DNA from 4 places in the Nocardia sp. NPDC058658 genome. Region 1 is predicted to be linked to each of the others. Evidence: riboswitches for the same ligand, from Rfam matches in the RefSeq annotation. Region 1 holds a riboswitch; each other region holds the start of a gene.
What was found. A riboswitch is a leader RNA that binds a small molecule or an ion and turns the genes downstream of it on or off. The one in region 1 is predicted to bind S-adenosylmethionine.

Region 1 (5,672 bases):
GCCGGGGATCAGCTGATCCTCGTGCACCAGGACGCCGTCCATGTCGGTCAGGTACGACAGGATCTGCTCATCTTTTGCGGTCACCAGTTAATTGTCCGCTAAAACGCGATGTGATGGGTGACGAAACGGCATGGGCGCGGACGGCGGGGTGCGCGCTAGGGTCGTGTGGCAGGGGTCAACGGATGACAGGAGTGGCTGGAATGGTCGATCTCAAGCTCGGGTACAAGGCATCGGCAGAGCAGTTCGGGCCGCGAGAGCTGGTCGAACTCGGCGTCGCCGCCGAGCAGCACGGTCTCGACAGCGCGACTGTGAGCGATCACTTCCAGCCGTGGCGCCACGACGGTGGCCACGCGCCGTTCTCGCTGGCCTGGCTGGCGGCGGTCGGCGAGCGCACCGAGCGGATCCAGCTCGGCACGTCGGTGCTCACCCCCACCTTCCGCTACAACCCGGCCGTGATCGCGCAGGCCTTCGCGACGCTGGGCTGCTTGTACCCGAACCGGGTGATGCTCGGGGTCGGTACCGGTGAGGCGCTGAACGAAATCGCCACCGGTTACAAAGGCGAATGGCCCGATTTCAAAGAGCGTTTCGCGCGCCTGCGTGAAGCCGTGAAAATGATGCGCGAACTGTGGACCGGCGACCGCGTCGACTTCGACGGCGAGTACTACCACACCGTCGGCGCCTCGATCTATGACGTTCCCAAGGGCGGAATCCCCGTCTACATCGCGGCCGGCGGCCCCGTCGTCGCCCGATACGCGGGCCGCGCGGGCGACGGTTTCATCTGCACCTCGGGCAAGGGCATGGACCTCTACACCGAGAAACTGCTCCCCGCCGTCGCCGAGGGGGCCGCGAAGGCCGAGCGCAATGTCGCCGACATCGACAAGATGATCGAGATCAAGATCTCCTACGACACCGATCCCGAACTCGCCCTGCAGAACACCCGCTTCTGGGCCCCGCTGTCGCTGACCCCCGAACAGAAGCACGACATCACCGACCCGATCGAAATGGAAAAGGCCGCCGACGCCCTCCCGATCGAACAGGTCGCCAAGCGCTGGATCGTCGCCAGCGACCCCGACGAAGCCGTCGCCAAGATCAAGCCCTACCTCGACGCAGGCCTCAACCACCTCGTCTTCCACGCCCCCGGCCACGACCAACTCCGCTTCCTGGACCTCTTCAAGCGAGACCTGGCCCCCCGCCTGCGCGCCCTGGGCTGAAACGACAACGACCGAGCAGGATTCGCCCGGAACCGCCATGCTTCTAAAGGCGTGGCGGTTCTGTCGCCGCGGCGGGTGACTGACGGCAGTTACGGGAGGATGATCAAGTTCGGTCGGTAGTGGCACATCGCGGTGAGTACTTGTTCGGCGGGTGCGCCCAGCATGGACTCCGGCAGATTCACCGTGCCGTAGCCGAGCTTCTGACTGAGCCCGGCCAGCAGTCTGATTCGGCGGGAACTACGCGCTAAGTACGCTTCCGGATCGTGCAGACCCAGTTGGACGTAGCGCACCTTGGAATATGCCGTGGGGCGCTGGACGAATATGCGCGCGTGCGCTACTTCGTCCCATGCGAGGCTACCTGACTGGCGATGGTCGAGGCCGTCGCCGGTCAAGACCAATTCCGGTCGGCGCCAGATCAATCGGCCGATGAGAAAGAGCATGCTGGCAAGTCCGATCGGTATGCACAGCACCCCGCTGATCAACGGCCACAGCGGCATATCGTCGGACAACACGACCCAAACGCCGAGACCGCTGAAGACGGCTGACACCGGGATCATCGTCACCGAACGCAGGACGGACGGATAGTAGAACGTCGCAGGCTGCGCGCTTCCCCCAGCAGTCATGGACAGAGTGTAAGTCCTTGGTGGCAAACATCTTTGGCCGTCGCCGAGATATCCGACGCTAGCTCAGCGCGTGATCCAAGTCGCCCAGGAGGTCTTCGAGGTCTTCCAGGCCTACCGAGATGCGAACGACGCCGTCGGACAGGCCGATTGAGGCTCGGCCTTCTGGGCCCATGGCTCGGTGGGTGGTGGTGGCGGGGTGGGTGATCATGGTTTTGGCGTCGCCGAGGTTGTTGGAGATGTCGATGATGCGGAGGCGGTTCAGGACCTCGAAGGCTCGTTTTTTGCCGTCGTCGCCGTTGAGGGCGAAGGTGACGACTGTGCCGCCGCCGGACATCTGTTCCTTGGCCAGGGCGTGTTGTGGATGTGATTCCAGGAAGGGGTATTTCACCCAGTCGACCGAATCGTTGGTCTCCAGGAACTTGGCCACTTGCAGGGCCGATTCGGTGGAGTGGCGGACGCGCAGTGGCATGGTTTCGAGGCCCTTGAGCAAGGTCCAGGCGTTGAAGGGGCTCAGGGCGGGGCCGGTGTGGCGCATCAGGGTTTTGACGGGGCCGTCGATGTAGTCCTTGGCGCCGAGGATGGCGCCGCCGAGGACTCGGCCCTGGCCGTCGATGTGTTTGGTGCCGGAGTAGACGACCACGTCGGCGCCGAGTTCGAAGCCACGCTGGAGCAGGGGGGTCGCGAAGACGTTGTCCAGCACCACCTTTGCGCCTGCGGCGTGGGCCAGCTCGGTGACCTTGCGGACGTCGACGAGGGTCTGCATCGGGTTGGCGGGGGTCTCGAAGAAGACGGCCTGAGTGGGGACGGAGAGGGCCTGCTCCCACTGGTCGAGGTCATCGCCGTCGACGAAGACGGTTTCGATGCCCCAGCGGGGGAGGATCTCGTTGCAGACCACGAAACAGGAACCGAACAGGCTGCGGGCGGCGACGAGTCGGTCGCCTGCCTTCAGCAGCGCGCCAAGAGCCGTGAACACCGCGGACATGCCGGATGCGGTCGCGAAGGCGGCTTCGGCGCCGTCGAGCAGGCGGATGCGCTCCTCGAACATCGCGACGGTCGGGTTGCCGAAGCGGGAGTAGACGAAGTGCTCGATGTCGCCGGTGAAGGCGGCCTCGGCGGCTTCGGCGCTCTCGTAGACGAAACCCGAGGTCAGATACAGGGCCTCGGACGTCTCGTCGAAGCCGGAACGGCGCAGGCCGCCACGCACACCGAGCGTGCCGGGACCGACACCCTCTGGCAGTGGCTTGTCGAAAGAACCACCGGTGATCATGCTGTTCTCCCTTATGCCTGACGCCACGGCAGGCCGACGGCGCGCCAACCGGTGCTGCCGCGCTGACCGAACGCGTCGGGACCACCCTCGAAACCGTCGAGCACGTTGTAAGAGGGCGCCACGCCCGCCGCGGTCGCCAGGTTCGCCGCGTGCGCGGAACGCTGACCCGAGCGACACAGGAACACGACCGGGGCATCGTCGGGGCGACCGGCCAGAGCCTGCTCGAGCTGCACGCCGAACTCGGGGTTGCGGGTGCCGGTGCCGTCGACCCACTCGATGAAATGGGCGGGGCGGTCGATGGAGCTGGTGTCGGGGATGCCGATGTGTGCCCACTCGCCTTCGGTGCGCACGTCGACCAGCACGGCGCCGGGGTGCTCGGTGAGCAGCTCCCACGCCTTCTCAGGGGTGATGTCGCCGGCGTAAGTCATGTCGATCCTCCTGCGTGAATCCGCTCTTGCCGTGCCGGAACTCCGGAACACACGGCCAGGTCGTCACCCGGAGCACCCCACCGCGGAGGAGGGTTGCCGACCAGCGAGCCGGGGCTTGACGCTGGCACTCATGACCTTGCGATCTGAGATTGCCTCGGCACCGGTCATCGTGTCAAACGATTCAGAAGGTGCAGACCAGCCACGCGCCGTCGACGCGGGTCAGTTTCCAGTTGGTGGTCGCGGGGTTGCCGTTGACCACGACGGTCGCGTCGATTTTGGCGCGGTCGCCGTTGACGGTGGCGTTCCGGAAGCCCTTGCCGTCGATCGTGACAGTGGATTTCGGGCCACCGAGCTGTTCGGAAAGGCCGGAGGTCTCCTCGTTGAAGCCTTCGCAGGCCACCCCGGTCGGCGGACGCAGGTCGCTGCGCGAGCGGGCGTCGATATAGTTGGTGACGGCGGCCGCGAGCCGGTCGGCCTCTGTGACATTTTTCTCAGCGGGTGAGAGCAGTCCGCCCGCCACGATGCCGATGAGCACGATGATCGCCACCACCGCTGCCGCGACGAACGGGACGATGGAACGCTTGTCGGTCTGATCCACCACGATGGGCTGGTCATCCGAACCTGTTTGCTCCTCGTTCATTGGGTGTCGTAGCGCGGAAACCGGTCGTCCATGACCGGCCACGAGCACGCGGCAGGTTGATGCCTGACGTGCCCAGCGCTACCCCTCCTTTCGGGAAAGTCAGATTTACGAACAAGCATGCTAATTTGTGAGGCATGGGCGGGCTGGTGAAGCGGGCTTTCAAGTTCCGGTTCCACCCAACCCCCGAGCAAACTGCTGAGCTGGAACGGACCTTCGGGTGCGTACGCAAGGTATACAACCTCGCACTCGAGGCCCGAACCACCGCGTGGCAGCGGGGCGAGCGGGTCAACTACAACGCCACGTCGGCGATGCTGACCGAATGGAAACGCGGCGAGGACCTCGCCTATTTGGGCGACGTGTCATCGGTGCCGTTGCAGCAGTCGTTGAGGCACCTGCAAACGGCGTTCGCCAACTTCTGGGCCAAGCGGGCCAAATATCCCCGCTTCAAATCCCGCAAGAAGTCCAGGACCAGCGCCGAATACACTCGGTCAGGGTTTCGATGGCGTGACGGGAAACTGACTTTGGCGAAGATGAGCGAACCGCTCGACATCGTCTGGTCGCGCGAGCTGCCCGGCGAGCCCTCCTCGGTGACGGTGTCGCGGGACGCAGCCGGGCGCTGGTTCGTGTCCTTCCTGTGCGAGGACCCCACGGTGGGACCGCTGCCCAGCACCGGTCAGGTGGTCGGGATCGATGCCGGGCTGACTCATTTGCTCACCCTGTCGACCGGCGAGAAGATCACCAACCCGCGCCACGAACGCACTGATCGCGCGCGCTTGGCGAAGGCTCAGCGTGACTTGTCCCGCAAGGAGAAGGGCTCAGCCAACCGGGACAAGGCTCGACGCAATGTCGCGCGCATCCACGCTCGCATCGCAGATCGCAGACGCGACTACCTGCACAAGATCACTACTCGGCTCGTGCGTGAGAACCAAACGCTCGTGATCGAGGACCTGACCGTCCGCAACATGATCCGCAATCACTCGCTCGCTCGAGCGATCTCGGATGCGTCGTGGTCGACGTTTCGGTCGATGCTGGAGTACAAGGCCGGTTGGTACGGCCGCGAAGTGGTCGCGGTCGATCGCTGGTATCCCTCGTCGAGACTGTGCTCGTCGTGTGGTGTCCTGCGGAACAAGATCCCGCTCGCGGTGCGTGAGTGGGTGTGTGTTTGCGGTGTCCGACATGATCGGGATGTGAACGCCGCGAAGAATATTTTGGCCGCCGGGCTGGCGGTGACAGTCTGTGGAGATGGTGTCAGACCTCAACGGAATGCTCCGGGCGGGCAGTCGTCGGTGAAGCAGAAGACCCGACCCGCGAGGGTGGGGAGCCCGGCCCTTCGGGACCGGGACGATGTCAAGCTGTAATCCTGGCAGCCTTCTTTCCTGCCTGCTGTACCGCGAGCCGGGGGGCATGGGAGTCGCAGCTAGAATCACACGTGATTGTGGCCAGCTGCCGAGACTCGGCAGCTGCCAGTAAGTCGGATATTCGACTTAGCCTAAGCTAAGTTGA
Region 2 (5,672 bases), on a different contig from region 1:
AGCGAGACGATCTCCCCGGGGCGGACCGCGAGCGAGACCTTGTCCAGGGCAATCGAGGGGCCGTAGTGCACGGTGACCTCGTCGAATTCGAGTATGGGCGTGGACTTTTCGTCAATCGGCACCGACAGTCACCTTCTCTGCTCCGGTCGCGGCGGACGTGCGCGAGCGGCGACGTCCGAGGTAGGCCTCGATGACCCGCTCGTCGTGCTGGATCTGTTCCGGTGTGCCCTCGGCGATGACGCGGCCCTCGTCGAGCACGAGCACCCGGTCCGACAGCGCGTTCACCAATTCCAGCTTGTGTTCGACGAGCACGATCGTCTGCCCGCCCGCTTTCAGCTGGGCGAGTTGCGCCCCGACCTCGGCGGTCTCGGTCTGATTCATGCCCGCCGCCGGCTCGTCGAGCAGCAGCACCGTGGGGCGAAGGGCCAGTGCCCTGGCGATCTCGGTGCGACGGCGGTTGGCGTAGGACAGGGTGTAGGCGTTGTTCTCGGCGCGGGGCGCCAGCCGTTCGGAAAAACGGGCCAACTGGGTGTCGACCAGCGCGTCGGTGGCGCGACGCTCGGCCCGCACCGCCGGCGTCGGCACCAGCGCCAGTGCGGTCTCGGCCAGCAGCGGAAGCCAGCGCAGCACCGGGAATCGCGCCAGCGACTGCCACGGCCGCCCCGCGGTGAGGGTCGTGTGCAGGCCGATCTCGACGTTCTCGCGCACGGTGAGACTGCCGAACACGCGCCCGTTCTGGAACGTGCGCGCGATCCCCGCACCCGCCGCGGCCTCCTGCGAGCCCGCCCGCAGCCGCTTGCCCGCGACCTCGACCGTGCCCGCGTCGGGGCGGAGCAGACCCGAGATGAGATTCACCGTCGTCGTCTTCCCTGACCCGTTCGGCCCGATGATCGACACGAATTCGCCTGGCGCCACGGTGAATTCGACACCGTCGACCGCGTGCACACCACCGAAGGATTTACGCAGCCCCCGCACGGCCAGCACCGGTTCAAGCAGCGACTCTGACACGTTCACTCCTCACAAGAACGCCCTGCGGACGGAACCGGATGATCAGCAGCAGCACCACGCCGTAGAGCAGGATGCGAGCCTCCGGCGCCAGACGCAGCGCCTCGGGAACGCCGATCAGGACCACCGCGCCGAGCACGGCGCCGTAGGGCGAACCGGTCCCGCCGAGCACGAGGATGGTGATGATCAGCAGGGACATGGGCAGGTTGAACACGGTCGGATCGATGTAGCTGTACTGGTGGGCGAGCAGCGCACCGGCGATCCCGGAGAACAGGGCGCTGATCGCGAAAGCCAGCGCCTTGTAGTCGCGCACCGGGACACCGGAGGAACGCGCGGCCACCTCGTCGGCGCCGACCGCGCGCAGGGCGGTGCCAAGGCGCGAGCGCTGTACCCCGACCACCACCGCGAGGGTGACCGCCAGGAACAGCAGGTCGAGCAGATACACCTCGGTGTTCTCGGTGAACTCGTGGCCGAAGACGCTCGGCACCGGAATGCCGAAGATGCCGTAGGAACCACGGGTGAGCGATTCCCAGTTGCGGATCACCGCCACGATCACGATGCCGATCCCGAGCGTGGCGATCGCGACATAGTGCCCGTTGAGATTCCACAGCGGCGCGGCGAGCACCGAGGAGATCACCGCCGCCAGCACTCCGCCGGCGAGCGCGGCGGCCAGGAACGGCCAGTCGTGGTTCACCGTGAGGACGGCCGAGGTGTAGGCGCCGATCGCGATCGGACCGGCCTGCCCGATCACCAACTGCCCGGCCGAGCCCGCCACCAGCGTCATCGACACCGCGACGATCGCGTACGCCAGGATCTGGGTGCCCACCACGATGGCGTAGTCGTCGACCACCAGCGGCACCACGATCGCGGCGACCGCGAACACGATGACCGCATGCCACCAGCGCACCCGCAACTGCCGCCCGATCCCGAGGAAGGTGCCGGTGAGCGGTTCGGCGCTGATCGCGGGCACCTTGGCCAGCAGGCCGCCGGGCCGCAGCACCAGGAACGCCACCAGCACGCCGAAGGTGATCAGGTCGCGGTAACCGTCACCGAAGGTGTAGATGCCGAAGCCTTCGACGATGCCGAGCAAGAACCCGCCGATCACCGCGCCCGGAATGGACCCGAGCCCGCCGATGGTGGCCGCGACGAACCCGGTGAGCCCGGCCAGTGTGCCGCTGTGCGGGGAGATATTGGAGTTGTAGATGCCGACGAAGATGCCCGCCAGACCACCGAGGCCCGACGCGATCGCGAAGGCGAGCAGCTTGATCCGCGCGACCCCGATGCCCATCTGCGCGGCCGCGTCCGGGTCCTGGGCGGTGGCGCGGATGGCCAGGCCGTAGCGGCTGAACCGCAGGAAACCGGCCAGGCCACCCATCACCACGAGGGTGAGCGCGAACATCACCAGGTCGGAGGTGCCGAAACGGACCCCGCCGAGCTGGAAGTTGTTGGTGGGCAACACCTGTGGGAACGGTCGGGTGTCGGGACCGAACACGATCTGGGTCAGGTTCTCGATGATCAACCCAGCCGCCACCGTCGCCAACAGCGCCCCGATGGCCGGTGCCTTGCGCAGCGGATGCACCGCCAGCAGATCGATGAGAATGCCGACGATGGCGGTGGCCGCGACCACGAGCACGATGGTCAGCCACAGAGGAAAGCCCTGCTCGGCGATCAGCCACCAGCCGAGCATGGAACCGAGGGCGAACACCGCGCCGTGCGCGAAGTTGATGACATTGGTGACGCCGAAGATAAGGGTGATGCCCACGGCGAGCAGCGCGTACGCGTTGCCGTGGACCACACCGGCGATGAGTGTGTCGAACATCAGCGGTTGCCGGTCGGCACGAACTTGCCATCCTCGAGCACCAGCTCACGCGGGGACACGCCCTTGGGGCGACGCGTCTCCTGATCGAAAGCGAAAGTGCCCAAACCGATTCCGGTGAACGCGGTCTCGGTCTTCAGTCCCTCGAGGATGCCCTCGCGCGTCGCGCCGCCCTTCTTCGCGGCCTGGACGAGCACATTGACGGCGTCGTAGGCGTAGACGTTGAAGTCGCCCGGATCGGTGTTGAACTTCTTGCGGAACTTGGTGACGAAGTCCTGCACCTTCGGGTCCGGGTCGGCCGGGCTGAAGACGCCGTTGACGATGTCGCCCTCGGCCGCCGCGCCCGCCAGCGAGATGAACTGCGGGGTGTTCTGGCCGCCGAAGAACTGGCCGGAGAAGCCCACGTCACGCAGCTGCTTGACCACCAGCGCGCCGTCGGGGCCGTAACCGAGGTGCACGAACGCCTCGGGGTCGGCTTCGCGGCCCTTGATCAGGATCGGCTTCACATCGGTGGAGTCGGGCAGGATCGGCGAGGAGTACACGACCTCGACACCCTTCTGCGCGGCGAACTTCTCGAACAGGCTGAAAGCCTGCTTGCCCCAATCAGTTTCGAGATAGACGACCGAGACCTTCTTGGCCTTCGTCGACACCCACTGCGCATTGCGTTCCTGGAACACATCGAGGGTGATCGAGGGGCTCCACGAGTAGTTGCCCGCCTTGGTGAAGTCGACGGCGGAGTTGGTGAAGCCGTACTGAACGAGCTTGCCGCGGTTGTAGATCGGCGAGGCCGCGATCGAGGCGGGCGAGGAGAAGTCGCCGAGCTCGGCGATGATGGACTTGTCGTCGACGAACTTGGTGGCGATCGGGACGGTCTGCTTGGGGTCGGATTGCGAGTCCTCCCACTTCAATTCGACCTTGCGGCCGTTGATCCCGCCCGCCGCGTTGATCTCGTCCAGTGCCAGATCGAAACCCTGCTGCCACAGGCGACCGTACTCGGCGGAGGGGCCGGTCTTCGGGCCGGAGATGCCGAAATAGACAGGGCCGTCTGTAGATTCGCTACTGTCACTGCACCCGGCGACCGCAGCCGCCACGGCCAGCGCACCCGCCACAATTTTGAGACCACGGCGCGAGCCGAGAGAGAACTTGCTCATTGCTGGTTTTCCTTCGTGAAGACAGCGCTTGCGATACCCGATCGATATCGCCTGGTCGTCACCCGGGGCACCCCACCGCAAGCGAGGGTTGCCGATCAGCGAGCCGGGGCTCGAACGTGCTGATACTCGTGACCGTGGGCCGAAATCTAGCAGCGGATTCGGGCGTGGCCTTTTCGACTTCGGGGTACTCGATGTGGTTGCGCGGCACTCGGATACGGCGCTAGCTGCGACGATTCGGCGCGGGGTGTTTTGCGATCAGCTCGAGACAAAAACTGCGGCGCGCACTCGACAATCCGCGCAGCGTGCGACAAATCATTGTCGCGGTTCGCCGTGCTCGGTACTTCTTTTCTCATGACCACACTGCTGCACATCAACGCCTCCGCACGCGGCGAACTCAGCCAATCCCGTGCTATCGCAACCACTTTCACCGAAGCGCTCACAGCGAAGGATTCCGACTTGCAGGTCGACACGCTCGACCTGTTCGAAGCCGGACTGCCCGACTTCGGCACCGACGCCGCCGCGGCCAAACTGGCCGTGTTCACCGGCTCCGAACAGACCCCCGAACAGGTCGCCGCCTGGGAACAGGCCCGCACCGTCTTCGACCGGTTCGCCGCCGCCGACCTCTACGTCGTCAACCTCCCGATCTGGAATCACGGCGTGCCCTACATCCTCAAGCAGTACATCGACATCATCACCCAGCCCGGCTGGGCATTCGGCTTCGATCCCGAGGTCGGCTACAGCGGGCTCCTGGAAGGCAAGCGCGCGGTCACGGTGTTCACCAGTGGCGTGCACCAGCCGGGCGTGCCGATCCAGTTCGGCAGCGACTTCGCCACCCCGTTCGTGCACGACTGGTTGCGATTCATCGGCGTGAAGGACGTCGCCGAGATCCGCTTCGCGCCCACCGTGCTCACCGAGGACCCGCAGGTCGGGTTCGCTGCCGCGCAGGAGCGGGCGCGTGAGCTCGCCGGCGACTACTGAAGCGACATGGGCGCCGACGGGGCGGACGGTCGCGACGATCTGTGCCGTCGGGATTCTCGTCGTCGGACAGCTCTACGTGGTGCTGCCGGTGCTCGGCGAGCTGGCCGCGGCGTGGGACACCACCCGCGCCGCGGTGACCTGGACAACCACTGCCTTCGGGCTCGCCTACGGCGCAGGCTTCCTCGTCACCGGCCCGCTGTCGGACCGATGGGGACGCCGCCCGGTGATCGTCGGGGGTCTGGCGGCGACGGCCTTGTCCACCCTTGCGGTGATCGCGGCACCGAGTCTCGGAGCCGGGATCACCGCGCGGGTGGTGCAGGGGTTGACGGCCTCGTTCTTCGCACCGGCCGCGTTCGCCTACCTCGCCGAACGCATCGCGCCGGAGCGCAGGGTCTTTGCCCTGACCTGCCTGACCAGCTCGTTCCTCGGCGCGGGCGTGCTCGCGCAGGTGTTCGCGCAACTCGTCGACGCCGCGTTCGGCTGGCAAGCGGTGTTCGTGGTCGGCGCGGCGGGTTTCGCGATCTCGGCACTGCTGTTGCGGGCGGTACTCGAACCAGGGCGACGCGCCGACTCGACAGCATCGACGGCCTCGGCCTTCACCGCATTCGCCTCCTTGCTGCGCGCGCCACGCCTGGCCCTGCTCTACCTCAGCTGCCTTGCCGTCCTCGGCTCCTTCGTCGGGATCTACACCGGCGTACAACTCGCGCCGCCCGAAGGCGTCG
Region 3 (5,672 bases), on a different contig from region 1:
ATGAGGCCGGACGGATCATCCACGGGCTGATCTTAGTGAATGTGGTTGATGTACAAGGGATTACACCAGGTCTACCCCACCGGCGTGAGTCGCAGCCTCTCAGCCAGTTCGTTGAAGATGTAGAAGTTGGGGATGGTGCTGACGGGGCCGAGGGACATCCAGACGCCGGCGAGTTTGATGCGGATGTGGCCGCTGCGGGCGTCGATGAGTTGGATGTCTTCCCAGGGGAGGGCTTGGGTGCGGTAGGTGAGGGCGTCGAGGGAAAGGGCGAGGTCGCCGAAGGCGACTGTTTCGCCATTGTCGATGGCGGCTACCGCGGCGGGGAGTTGGGTTGCGGTGACGGCGGATTGGATGGCGCGGGCCCATTCGCGGGCGCGGGCGAAACCCTCTTCGTCGATGGTCGCCTGCACACCGTTGGGGCCCGACAGTTCCAGCAGGTAGGTGACGGGGGTGGTGTCGTGGAAGGGGATCTCGTGCTGACGCACTTCGGTGCTGTCCCAACGGAATCCGGCCACCCGCTGCCCCGAGCGGTACACGGTGACGCCGTGGTCGAACAGGTCGATGCGGGCGGCGCGGTTCTGCCGGTTGATCACCCCGCGGCGCAGCGCGAGCAGCACGGGCGCGGCGGCGATCACCAGCAGTGCGATACCGCCCTGCCACGCGCCGACCGCGGCCACGATGACGCCGATGGTGGCGATGCAGCCCGCGACGATGCCGCAGCCGCGTACGAAGGTGTCGTCGGCGGGGGTAGCGAGAAAGGTGTCACGGTGCGCGCCGAGATGCTGATACTCCGCCATCAGGTGTATCAACTGTGTCAACGGCACTGCGTGCCGCCTTTCGGCTACGTCCTCCGGCCTGTTCGGAGTGATCACTCGTCCCTCCATGAGGCGTTTTCATCCGCGGCGAAGCGTATGCGAACGGGCGGAATATTGCCACCGGTACAGTTCGGAAATCCTGGCCGCGACCGGGCGGAATGGTTCTGCCGATGGTAAAGCGACGAAGAATCCCGCCGCAGCGCCTTGGTCGTACGGTATGGGCGGCAACTCTTCGAACTGACTAGGGTCGTTGACGTGAGGTTTCTTGACGAAGGCGAGCCCACCGCACCCGTGATCGTGTGCATCCACGGCATTCCGGGTTCGGTCGACTGGTTCGCGGGTGTCGCCGAGCGGATGACGACCGAATTCCGGGTGATCCGGGTCGACATGCAGGAGTTGGGCGCCGACGGCGACTTCGGCGCCGCCGCCCGCACCGCCCCGCTCACCGCCCTGTTCGCCGACCTCGAGCTCACCGATGTGACGGTGGTCGGCCACTCCTTCGGCGCCGAGATCGCCCTGGAACTCGCCGCCACGTCGAGCCGGGTTTCGCGCGTGGTGGTCGTCGGCCAGGCTCCCGACTATCGGGCCGCGCGCATCCCGACCGTCGCGAAGTGGGTTGTCCGCCCGTGGGCGGTTCGCCTGGCCCAGCGTTGGACGCCGGCCCCGGTGATCCGCCTCGGCGGCCGCCCGGGCTTCGCGCCCCGCTTCCGCTACGACTCGGCACCGGGCCTGGCCGAAGCCCTGGTCCGCGACTTCCGTGCCACCCTGCCCGCAGGCCTCGCCTACGCGGTCGGCGCCAGAGCCGACGACTTCGCCGCGGCACCCCTCGATACCCGCGCCGAAGCCCTCGCTCAACCCGTCCTCGTCGTCCACGGCCGCCACGACCACCTCTACGACAGCACCGAAACCCTCGTCCGTTTCGCCGCCGCCGGTGCGCAAACCCATCTCGTGGAACACGCGGGCCACTCACCGCAGGTGGAGCAGCCGGACGAATTCGTCTCCGTGCTCAGCGAATTCATCGCTAGAACCCGCTGACCGCCGAGACCACGAAGGTGTCAGGCACGCCCTGACCCATCGGCCCGCCCTTGTCGAATTGCGACGACACGACAAGCGCCCGATCGCCCGAATGCACCAGCGTCGTAGGAATACTCAGTGTGGGATCGTGGAATTCGCCTGCGCGGGTGGCGGTTGCGCCGTTGTCGGTGAGCGTCCAGCGGCTGATGGTGTTGTCGAGATTGTGGACGATCCACAGCGTGTTGTCGCGCAGCTCCAACCCGTCACCGTTGCGAGCATCGCCGCCGCTCAGCGCTACTTTTCGGATGGGCTCCGCGCCACCGGCGAGATCGATGCGATACAGCTCGGCCGCTGACATCGCGACGACGATCAGATACCGTCCGTCCCGATCGGCCGCAATGCCGTTGAGCGCGAACGCCTTCGGATCGCCGGCCATCGCGGTCAAATCGTAGGCGACAGTTAATTCACTACTGCCGATCGCGGCTTTGTAGACGACATTGCGAACGCTGTCGGTCAAATACGCCGTCCCGTCGGCGCCGAAGTCCAGATCGTTGACGAATCGTGGTGCGGCACCGGGCACGTCGAATCGCGCGAGCAGCGCCCGCGAGCCGGTGTCGTAAACACTCACTCCCACACCGGAATCGATCACCCACAGTCGACCATTCGAATCGACTTTCACCCCGTTCGCCGTCTTCCTCCCGTCGGCACCCGCGGGCAGGAAGACCTCCGCGCGCGCGGCGTTTGCACCCGCGCGATACACCGAACCATCGGCGAACGACCCGACGTAGGTGTCCCCGTTGCGCGGGTCTAGGCCGATGCCCTCGGGGTACACGGCGTTGCCGGGCAATTCGTACGCCGTGCTCAGCGTGGGCGCGGCGGGCGAGGTCCCGCACGCGGCGAGGGTCAGGCAGGCGGCGGCAAGGGTGACGGTTCGCAACATGGTGAAGCCTCTCGGTGATGTAATGGCAAACATCAATCAGTAGGCAGTAACGTAGATTAGAGTCGTTATGATCGTCAACAGGGTTACGAATTGATGGGCGGATATCATGCACGCATGACGTCCATGCCCGCCGCCGAGAGGCTCGGCTCGTACCTCAAGCGGGCCGAGCAAGCCCTGATCGCGACGAAGACGGCCGCGCTGAAACCGGCAGGCCTGACCGTCCCGCAGTACAGCGCGCTGATGTACCTCGCGGAGAACCCCGGCATCTCGGCCGCCGCCTTGGCGAGGCTGGCGGGCGTCACCCCGCCGACGATGAACACTGTCCTGACCAACCTGCAGGACCGCGGCCTCGTCGATCGCACCCCCCACGAGTGGCACAAGAACGTGCTGGAAACCCGCCTCACCGAGCAGGGTCGTGCGGTGATGAACGACGCCGACGCGCGCGCGATCGCAGTGGAGCGCACCCTCGCCGAGCAATTCACCGCAGCCGAGCTGGCGGTGTTGCGGGAGCTGCTCACCCGCAGCACGCAGGCGCTCGACGAGATCCGCGACAACCCGGCGTGACGAAAAAAGCCCGCCGGATGGTCTCCGGCGGGCTTTGAAGAACTTCAGGTCAGCTCTCTACGGCGACCTTCACCTTGCTCAGCGTCTCCTGCATTCCCGCAATCAGATCGGCTTCGAACTTCTGCTCGCCGCCCATGGCGACCTTGATCGTCTTGACCAGCCAGCCGGGCAGGCCCTTGGGATCGACGGTGCGGGTCTCGACGACGCGCGTGCCGGTAGCGGTGGGGGAGAGTTCGTAGGTCCAGGTCGTGCGGTTCTCGTTCATCCGGAAAGCGAACGCCGTGTTCGGCTCGAAGCGCACGATCCGCGAGGTGGTCGGGTAGATCTTCCAGCCGACCTTGTTGACGTTGACGGTGAACGCGCCTTCGCGCACGCCGCCGACCGCGACCATCTTCACCGTCGTCGGGCTGAACTCGGACATCCGGCTCAGATCGGACAGGACCGACCAGACCTTCTCCGGCGATGCGGCGATGTCGATGCTGGCTTCGAGAGTGTTCGGCAACGGTGCCTCCGGGATATACGTGACGGACTGTCACGCTCAGCATAGGCACCTGGTTTCCGCCCTACCTCCGCCCGTGGGCGGATTTTTCGCATGCTGGTCGGAAAGGTTTTCAAAATTATTGCGGCCGTTTACCTTTCGGAGCACGGTCACGAGTTCCAGCATCGAGCCCCGGCTTGCTGGGCGGCAACCCTCCAGCGGCGGCGGGGTGCTCCGGGTGACGACCGGATGGCGGGACTCACCTGCTGTAAGCGTCTTTCTGGAGGTCTATCCATGTCTGTAGTCCAACTCGACGCCACTCGCGCCCCGGAAGCGGTGGCGACCGCGTTCGTCGTGGTGGCCGACCGTTTCCTCGGGATCACCGCGGACGAGCGGGTACACACCGTCTCGGGGCTGGTGGCGCTGTTGCGCAGCGGTCGGTTCGTCGATCAGGAACTGGCCGTTCACCTGGGCCAGGGCATCACCCGTCACGATCTCGACTACCTGGAGCACGTGGCGGCCGTGCACGCACCGCAGGCGCGAGTCCGGGTGGTCGGCGAGATCGCCGAGCCTGCGCGCAGGCACCATGTGCACAAGTACCAGCACTCCAATGTGCTGTTGGCGGGGCTGCGGCGTATCGAGGAGAACGCCTTCGAAGCGGATCTGCGTCTGGACAGCGACAACGAACTGCTGCTCGACCACCAGACCGGTGAGCACGTGCAGGGCATTGTGGTGATCGAGGCGGTGCGGCAGCTGTTCCTTGCCGCGTTCGAACTCGAGTACGGGGTGCGCAGGCCGCAGGAGCACTTCTACATCGTGTGGAACAACGTCGACCTGCGGTTCACTTCGTTCCTGTTCCCGCTGCCCGCGACGCTGCACGCCCAGCTCACGCCGATCTCGATCGACGATCCGGGCAAGCTGCAGTTCGTCATCGAGACCGAGGTGCGCCAGTTCGACAAGACCGTCGCCGGCTCGCGTATCGAGTTCACCGCGCTGCCCAACGACCGGATCGCCCAGATCGAACGGGCGAAGGCGGCCAAAGCGGTCACCGCGCATCTGGGGGTGCCTGCGTGAGCGGTCAGCGCCCGAGGGCTGCGTTCTTCGACGTGGACGAAACCCTGATCACGGTGAAGTCGATGTTCACTTTCCTGCGATTCTGGCTCGCCGAGAACGGTGACGACGGCAGCGAATACGCCCGTGTCACCGACGATCTCAAAGCCAGGGCCGAGGCCGGTGCGCCGCGCGAGGAGATCAACCGGGAGTACTACCGGACCTACCGCGGTGTCGAGTACGCCGCGCTGGTGGCGGCCGGTCAACGCTGGTTCGACGAGTTCGCGGCCGAGGGTGCCGCGTTCTATGCCGATGCGGTGCAGGCACTGCGGGAGCACCGGGACTCCGGGGTTCGCACGGTACTGCTGTCCGGTTCTTTCGCACCGGCGATCGCACCCGTGGCCGCCGCGGTAGGCGCCGACCACATCATCGCCACCGAACCGCTGGTCGACGCGAACGGCGTGCTCACCGGCGAGGTGCGCGAGCCGATGATCGGCGCGGCCAAGGGGGAGGCGGTGGTGGAGTACCTGCGCGAGCACGGCATCAGCGCCAACGACACCTGGGGTTACGGCGATCACGGCACCGACCTGCCGTTCCTCTGGTTGGTGGCCCGCCCCGCCTACCGCGGCACCGACCCGAAACTGGTGGCCGCCGCGCGCAGCGGCACCTGGCGGCACCTGAGCGACCGCCTCGGCGACGCGACCGGCAACGAATTCTCCGATGATCGAAAGGTGGCTTCCGTATGGTGAAGCGTCTGTACGACCTGACCCCCACCACCCAGGGGCCGCTCTACCCGCCCAGTGAAATCGTG
Region 4 (5,672 bases), on a different contig from region 1:
GGCGAACTGTGCGATACGCGCGCGAGGAGCCCTCACTTTACCCATCACGCGCCAACGGTCCCGCGCGGCCGAGTGGGCTGCGCGGGACCATTGGGTCGAACTCAGACGGCGACGGGGACCTGTGCCAGGCGTTCGTCACCTTCGATGAGATTCTCCGGCTTGTCGCGGATCATCGCCGCGATCACGACGGCCGCGACCAGGAAGAAGCCGGCGCCGATATAGAAGGCCACGTCATAGCTGTAGATGGAGGCGCGTTCGACGAGGTGGTCGACGGTGGGGTTGTCGGTGGCGTAGTTCTTGGCGGCCTGCACCGACAACGTGGTGAGCAGGGCGGTGCCGACCGCACCGCCGATCTGCTGGGCGGCGTTGAGCAGCGCACTGGCCACCCCGGAGTCCTCGTCGGCGACCTGGTGCAGCGCGACGGCCTGCATTCCCACGAACAGCGGCCCCATGCCGAGTGCCATCAGCAACTGCGGGCCGAGCACGCTCGCCGCATACCCGTCGCCGTAGCTCAGCTGCGCCAGCCACACCAGCCCGGCGACACCGAGCAGCGCGCCGACCACCATCAGCGGGCGCGGCCCGAACTTGGGCATCAGCGAACTGGTGATGCCCGCCGCGATCCCGATCCCCACCGGGAACGGCAGGAACGCGATGCCGGCTTTCAGCGGCGAATAACCCAAGGTGTTCTGGTAGTAGAAGCTCAGGAACAAGAACATGGCGAACATCGCGATGGGGATGAGCAGCGCCGCGATCAAGGCCCCGCCGCGATTGATCTCACCCGGAATACGCAGCGGCAGTAGCGGATTCGCCGAGCGCGCCTCGATGACGACGAAGGCGATCAACAGCGCGAAGCCGACCCCGAGCAGTCCGAGGGTACTTCCGGTCAGCCAGCCGTCCTCGGCCGCGCGACTGAATCCGTAGACGATCGAAATCAAACCGAAGGTCACCGTGACGGCGCCGGGCAGGTCGTAACCACCGGTCCGCGGCACCGGAATATCGCGCACGATCACCGCCAGCGCACCGACCACCGCGATGAGCGCGATCGGGGTGTTCATCAGCAGCGTCCATCGCCACGACGCGAACTCGGTGAGCGCGCCGCCCACGATCAGACCGAACGCGATACCGCCTGCGGTGATCCCGGCGAACACCGCGAAGGCCCGGGCCCGTTCCTGCACATCGGTGAAGATCACCGACAGCAGCGACAGTGCCGCCGGCGCGAGCAGTGCGGCGAACGCGCCCTGTAGACCGCGGCCGACGAACAGTTGCGCCCCGGTCTGCGCGAGTCCGGCCAGTGCCGACGCGGCGGCGAAGCCGACCAGCCCGATCAGGAAGATCCGGCGTCTGCCCAGGTAGTCGGCCATCCGTCCGCCGAGCAGCAGCAGGCCGCCGAAGATCAGGGTGTAGGCGGTGATCGCCCACTGCTTGTCGCCCTCACTGATGCCGAGGTCGCGTTGGGCATAGGGCAGGGCGATCGTGATCACGGTGGCATCGAGCACCACCATCAACTGGGCGGCGGAGAGCACGATCAGCGCCCACCACCGCATCGAATTCTGTTGATTGTCAACATGTTTCGCTTGTAGTTCGGTGCCGGTCACCAGGACTCCTCGTCGCTCGATCAGGTTCGTCCAATACTGGCACCACACGACAATTGGCGTCAAGAGAAAAATGTCTGAACGCGCCAATTGGCAGGTATCGACAGATGGAACGGGCAGCGGGGTAGACTGGTGACATGCTGGATTCGACCTCTCCGATCAGCGTTGACCGGACCGCCGAACCGGCTGGCGAGGCGCCGCTGGGCCTGCGCGAACGCAAAAAGCTGCAGACCAAAGCGGCGATCGTCGCGATCGGGCTCGACCTGTGCGATACGCAGGGCTTCGACGCGACGACGGTCGAGCAGATCGCCGCGGGCGCCGACGTGTCCCCGCGCACCGTCAACCGGTACTTTCCGCTCAAGGAAGACATCGTGCTCGCCCCGATCGACGATTTCGGGGTCACCGTCGCCGCCGCGCTGCGCGCCCAACCCCCTGGCAACGAACTGCAGGCGCTGTGCGGGGCCTACCTGCAGGTGATCCATGCCGAAGTGGGCGCCGACGGCGTGCGTTTCCTGCGCCAGTTCCTGCAGATGCAGCGGATCATGCGCGCCAGCCAGGCGGTGAACGCGCGAGCGTTGGAGTACGCGGAGAAGAAGAACGTCGCGGTGTGCTCGGAGCTCGCGGACCGGATGGGAACGGCGCCGGACGACTTCATGGTCCGGTTGGTGGCGGGCACCTGGCAGATGCTGTGTCACATCTCGATGGCCGATGTCGAGGAAGCGCTGCTGCATTCGACGCCCCAGGCAGCGGTGCGGGTGACCCGCGACGCGATCCTGCGCGCCTATCACGGCCTGCGCCACGTCTGCGGCGCACCGGTCGACGACACGCCCGGCCTCGGCACACCGCCCGACGAGTGATCTTCGGCGGGAAATGCGGGGGAAGTTTCCGCGGGCGGTGGATGTCCGGTTAACATGTCGGCAAGGTCATGAGTACCAGCGCCAAGCCCCGGCTCGCTGGTCGGCAACCCTCCAGCTGCGGTGGGGTGCTCCGGGTGATGACCGGGCTCTCGAAAGTCGAGAGCAAGCGCGCATTGCAGGAGGCCCCCATGTGTTGTTGCCAGTCGATCCGACCCAGTTGACGAGATCCCCCCGGCTGACACCCATTTGGAGCACGACATGACTGACTTTTCCCTGCCCGAGAACTGGTCCTTCGAGACCAAGCAGATCCACTCGGGCCAGGCCCCCGACGCCGCCACCGGCGCGCGGGCCCTGCCGATCTACCAGACCACCTCGTACGCCTTCCGCGACACCGATCACGCCGCCGCGCTGTTCGGTCTCGCCGAGCCGGGCAACATCTACACCCGGATCATGAACCCCACCCAGGACGCGGTGGAGCAGCGCGTGGCCGCCCTCGAAGGTGGCGTCGCGGCCCTGCTGCTGGCCTCGGGCCAGGCCGCGGAAACCTACGCGATCCTGAACCTGGCGAGCGCGGGCGACCACATCGTGTCCAGCCCACACCTCTACGGCGGCACCTACAACCTCTTCCACTACTCGCTGCCCAAGCTGGGCATCACGGTCTCGTTCGTCGAGGACCCCGATGACCTGGCGCAGTGGGAAGCCGCGATCCAGCCCAACACCAAGGCGTTCTACGGCGAGACCATCGCCAACCCGAGCAGCGCGGTGTTCGACATTCCCGGCATCGCCGGTGTGGCGCACGCGAACGGCCTGCCGTTGATCGTCGACAACACCGTCGCGACCCCGTACCTGATCCAGCCGCTGGCCCACGGCGCCGACATCGTCGTGCATTCGGCGACGAAGTACCTGGGTGGGCACGGCGCGGCCGTTGCGGGCGTGATCGTCGACGGCGGCACGTTCGACTGGACCGTGCGCGATGCCGACGGCAACTCGCGCTTCCCCGGTTTCACCGAGGCCGATCCGAGCTACCACGGTGCGGTGTTCGCCGATCTTGGCGCGCCCGCGTTCGCTTTGAAGGCGCGCGTGCAGTTGCTGCGCGATCTGGGCGCGGCGGTGTCGCCGTTCAACGCGTTCCTCATCGCCCAGGGCATCGAGACGCTGAGCTTGCGGGTCGAACGGCATGTCAGCAATGCCGAGACGGTCGCGAAGTTCGTCGCCGAGCAGCCGGGTGTCGACGCGGTGTTCTACGCCGGCCTCGAGTCCTCGCCCTGGCACGCGCGGGCCAAGGAGCTGGCACCCAAGGGCGCGGGCGCGATCGTGGCGTTCGAGCTGGCGGGCGGTGTCGATGCGGGCAAGAAGTTCGTGGACGCGCTCAGCCTGCACAGCCATGTAGCTAACATCGGTGATGTGCGTTCCCTCGTGATTCATCCGGCGTCGACCACGCACTCGCAGTTGACGCCCGACGAGCAGCTGGCGGCCGGTGTGACTCCCGGCCTGGTCAGGCTCGCGGTGGGCATCGAGGGAATCGACGACATTCTGGCCGATCTCCGGGCCGGGTTCGCGGCGGCGACGACGTGACCGTGAGCACCGAATCGCCGATCGCCCGACCCGGAACCGGGGTGGACCTGTTGCCACCGCCGGACGGGCGAGTCGGCGTGGTCGCCATCGGGGAGGTGGCGCTGGAGAACGGCGCCGTTGTTCCCGATGTGCGGCTGGCGGTGCAACGCTGGGGTGAGCTCTCCCCCGCACTGGACAATGTGGTGCTCGTCGAACACGCGCTCACCGGCGACTCCCATGTCGTCGGTGGGCCCGACGGGGCACCCGGTTGGTGGGAGGGCATGGTCGGGCCCGGTGCGCCGATCGACACCGACGAGTGGTGCGTGATCGCCACCAACGTGCTCGGCGGCTGCAAGGGCAGCACCGGCCCGTCTTCGCTCGCCTCCGACGGAAAGCCTTGGGGCGCACGGTTTCCCGCACTGACCATCCGTGATCAGGTGCGGGCCGAGGCGCAGTTGTTCGAGGTGCTCGGGATCGAGCGGCTCGGCGCGGTGGTCGGCGGTTCGATGGGCGGCATGCGCGTGCTCGAGTGGATCGTCGGTCTGCCCGAGCGGGTCTCGGCGGCGCTCATCCTCGCCGTCGGCGCTCGTGCCACGGCCGATCAGATCGGCACCCAGACCACCCAGATGGCCGTGATCACGGCCGATCCGGACTGGCAGGGCGGCAACTATCACGGCACCGGCCGCGCGCCGATGACCGGCATGGGCCTGGCCCGGCGCATCGCGCACCTGACCTACCGCACCGAAGGCGAGCTGGACCACCGCTTCACCAATCGTCCTCAGGGCGACGAGGATCCGTGGACCGGCGGGCGCTACGCGGTGCAGAGCTACCTCGAGCACCAAGCCGAAAAGCTGTGCCAGCGATTCGATCCGGCCACCTATGTGCTGCTCAGCGAGGCCATGAATCGTCATGATGTGGGTCGCGGGCGCGGTGGTGTCGCCGCCGCGCTGGCGTCGACGCCGGTGCCGTGCGTGGTGGGCGGGGTGGACTCGGATCGCCTGTACCCCTTGAACACTCAGGCCGAACTGGCCGAAGGTCTGCCCGGCTGTGCGGGTTTGGAGATCGTGCATTCCCGTGACGGGCACGACGGATTCCTGACCGAAGCCGCGGCGGTGTCGAAGCTGCTCACCGAGACGATGCGCCTGGCGCGGGAGAACCGCTGAGGTTCACGGTCCCGTCAGCAGGGTGACGATCGAGCGGACGTAGGCCTGAAGTCGTTCGCGCGGATACTTTTCCGGGTCGTTCACGGCCATGCGACCGAGCATTTCGGCGACGGTGAGCACCGAGTTCGCCAGTAGTTCGGCGTCCATGTCCGACCAGCGTGGCGACAGCGAAACACCCATGCGGACAAGCGATTCCGCACGCTCCACGATGTCCTTGCGCGAAGCGCGAAGGGCCGCACGGTATTCGTCGGGAGCGCTGGCGGGTGTTGCCAGGATCAGGCGCCAGCGGGTCGGATTCTGTAGTGCCACACCGACGAACGCTTCCACCGTCGACGATGCGACGGTCACCGGGTCGGCGCCGAGCAGATCCGCAGGCAGTGTGTCGGCGATCTGGTCCAGTCCGCGTTCGCGTTCGCGTTCGAGCAGGGCTTCGACGAGTTCGGCGCGGGTCTTGAACACCGTGTACAGCACCGGTTTTCCGACGCCGGCCTCCTGCGCGACGGCCT

Region 2: linked by a shared signal. The riboswitch ahead of ACFWUP_RS27300 (ABC transporter substrate-binding protein) and the one ahead of ACFWUP_RS09995 (rhodanese-like domain-containing protein) in region 1 are both predicted to bind S-adenosylmethionine.
Region 3: linked by a shared signal. The riboswitch ahead of ACFWUP_RS27265 (AfsA-related hotdog domain-containing protein) and the one ahead of ACFWUP_RS09995 (rhodanese-like domain-containing protein) in region 1 are both predicted to bind S-adenosylmethionine.
Region 4: linked by a shared signal. The riboswitch ahead of ACFWUP_RS24510 (bifunctional o-acetylhomoserine/o-acetylserine sulfhydrylase) and the one ahead of ACFWUP_RS09995 (rhodanese-like domain-containing protein) in region 1 are both predicted to bind S-adenosylmethionine.

What each region holds. Positions count from the first base shown of each region.
Region 1 is NZ_JBHXRR010000004.1:222,515-228,186, reverse strand. Features, by position in the region: gene ACFWUP_RS10015 (HAD-IIA family hydrolase) at 1-42, opposite strand, end outside; gene fgd (glucose-6-phosphate dehydrogenase (coenzyme-F420)) at 201-1,211, shown strand; gene ACFWUP_RS10005 (STM3941 family protein) at 1,301-1,834, opposite strand; gene ACFWUP_RS10000 (O-succinylhomoserine sulfhydrylase) at 1,893-3,101, opposite strand; gene ACFWUP_RS09995 (rhodanese-like domain-containing protein) at 3,113-3,529, opposite strand; SAM riboswitch class IV at 3,547-3,665, opposite strand; gene ACFWUP_RS09990 (hypothetical protein) at 3,711-4,169, opposite strand; gene ACFWUP_RS09985 (RNA-guided endonuclease InsQ/TnpB family protein) at 4,304-5,527, shown strand.
Region 2 is NZ_JBHXRR010000027.1:8,112-13,783, reverse strand. Features, by position in the region: gene ACFWUP_RS27315 (ABC transporter ATP-binding protein) at 1-122, opposite strand, end outside; gene ACFWUP_RS27310 (ABC transporter ATP-binding protein) at 112-1,008, opposite strand; gene ACFWUP_RS27305 (ABC transporter permease) at 989-2,824, opposite strand; gene ACFWUP_RS27300 (ABC transporter substrate-binding protein) at 2,824-3,972, opposite strand; SAM riboswitch class IV at 3,992-4,106, opposite strand; gene ACFWUP_RS27295 (FMN-dependent NADH-azoreductase) at 4,324-4,950, shown strand; gene ACFWUP_RS27290 (MFS transporter) at 4,928-5,672, shown strand, end outside.
Region 3 is NZ_JBHXRR010000027.1:327-5,998, forward strand. Features, by position in the region: gene ACFWUP_RS27235 (suppressor of fused domain protein) at 1-23, opposite strand, end outside; gene ACFWUP_RS27240 (DUF6585 family protein) at 72-824, opposite strand; gene ACFWUP_RS27245 (alpha/beta fold hydrolase) at 1,071-1,850, shown strand; gene ACFWUP_RS27250 (SMP-30/gluconolactonase/LRE family protein) at 1,837-2,769, opposite strand; gene ACFWUP_RS27255 (MarR family winged helix-turn-helix transcriptional regulator) at 2,884-3,333, shown strand; gene ACFWUP_RS27260 (SRPBCC family protein) at 3,383-3,835, opposite strand; SAM riboswitch class IV at 3,980-4,092, shown strand; gene ACFWUP_RS27265 (AfsA-related hotdog domain-containing protein) at 4,106-4,885, shown strand; gene ACFWUP_RS27270 (HAD family hydrolase) at 4,882-5,610, shown strand; gene ACFWUP_RS27275 (hypothetical protein) at 5,604-5,672, shown strand, end outside.
Region 4 is NZ_JBHXRR010000021.1:76,825-82,496, reverse strand. Features, by position in the region: gene ACFWUP_RS24520 (MFS transporter) at 102-1,595, opposite strand; gene ACFWUP_RS24515 (TetR family transcriptional regulator) at 1,730-2,449, shown strand; SAM riboswitch class IV at 2,514-2,624, shown strand; gene ACFWUP_RS24510 (bifunctional o-acetylhomoserine/o-acetylserine sulfhydrylase) at 2,708-4,024, shown strand; gene ACFWUP_RS24505 (homoserine O-acetyltransferase) at 4,021-5,166, shown strand; gene ACFWUP_RS24500 (TetR/AcrR family transcriptional regulator) at 5,170-5,672, opposite strand, start outside.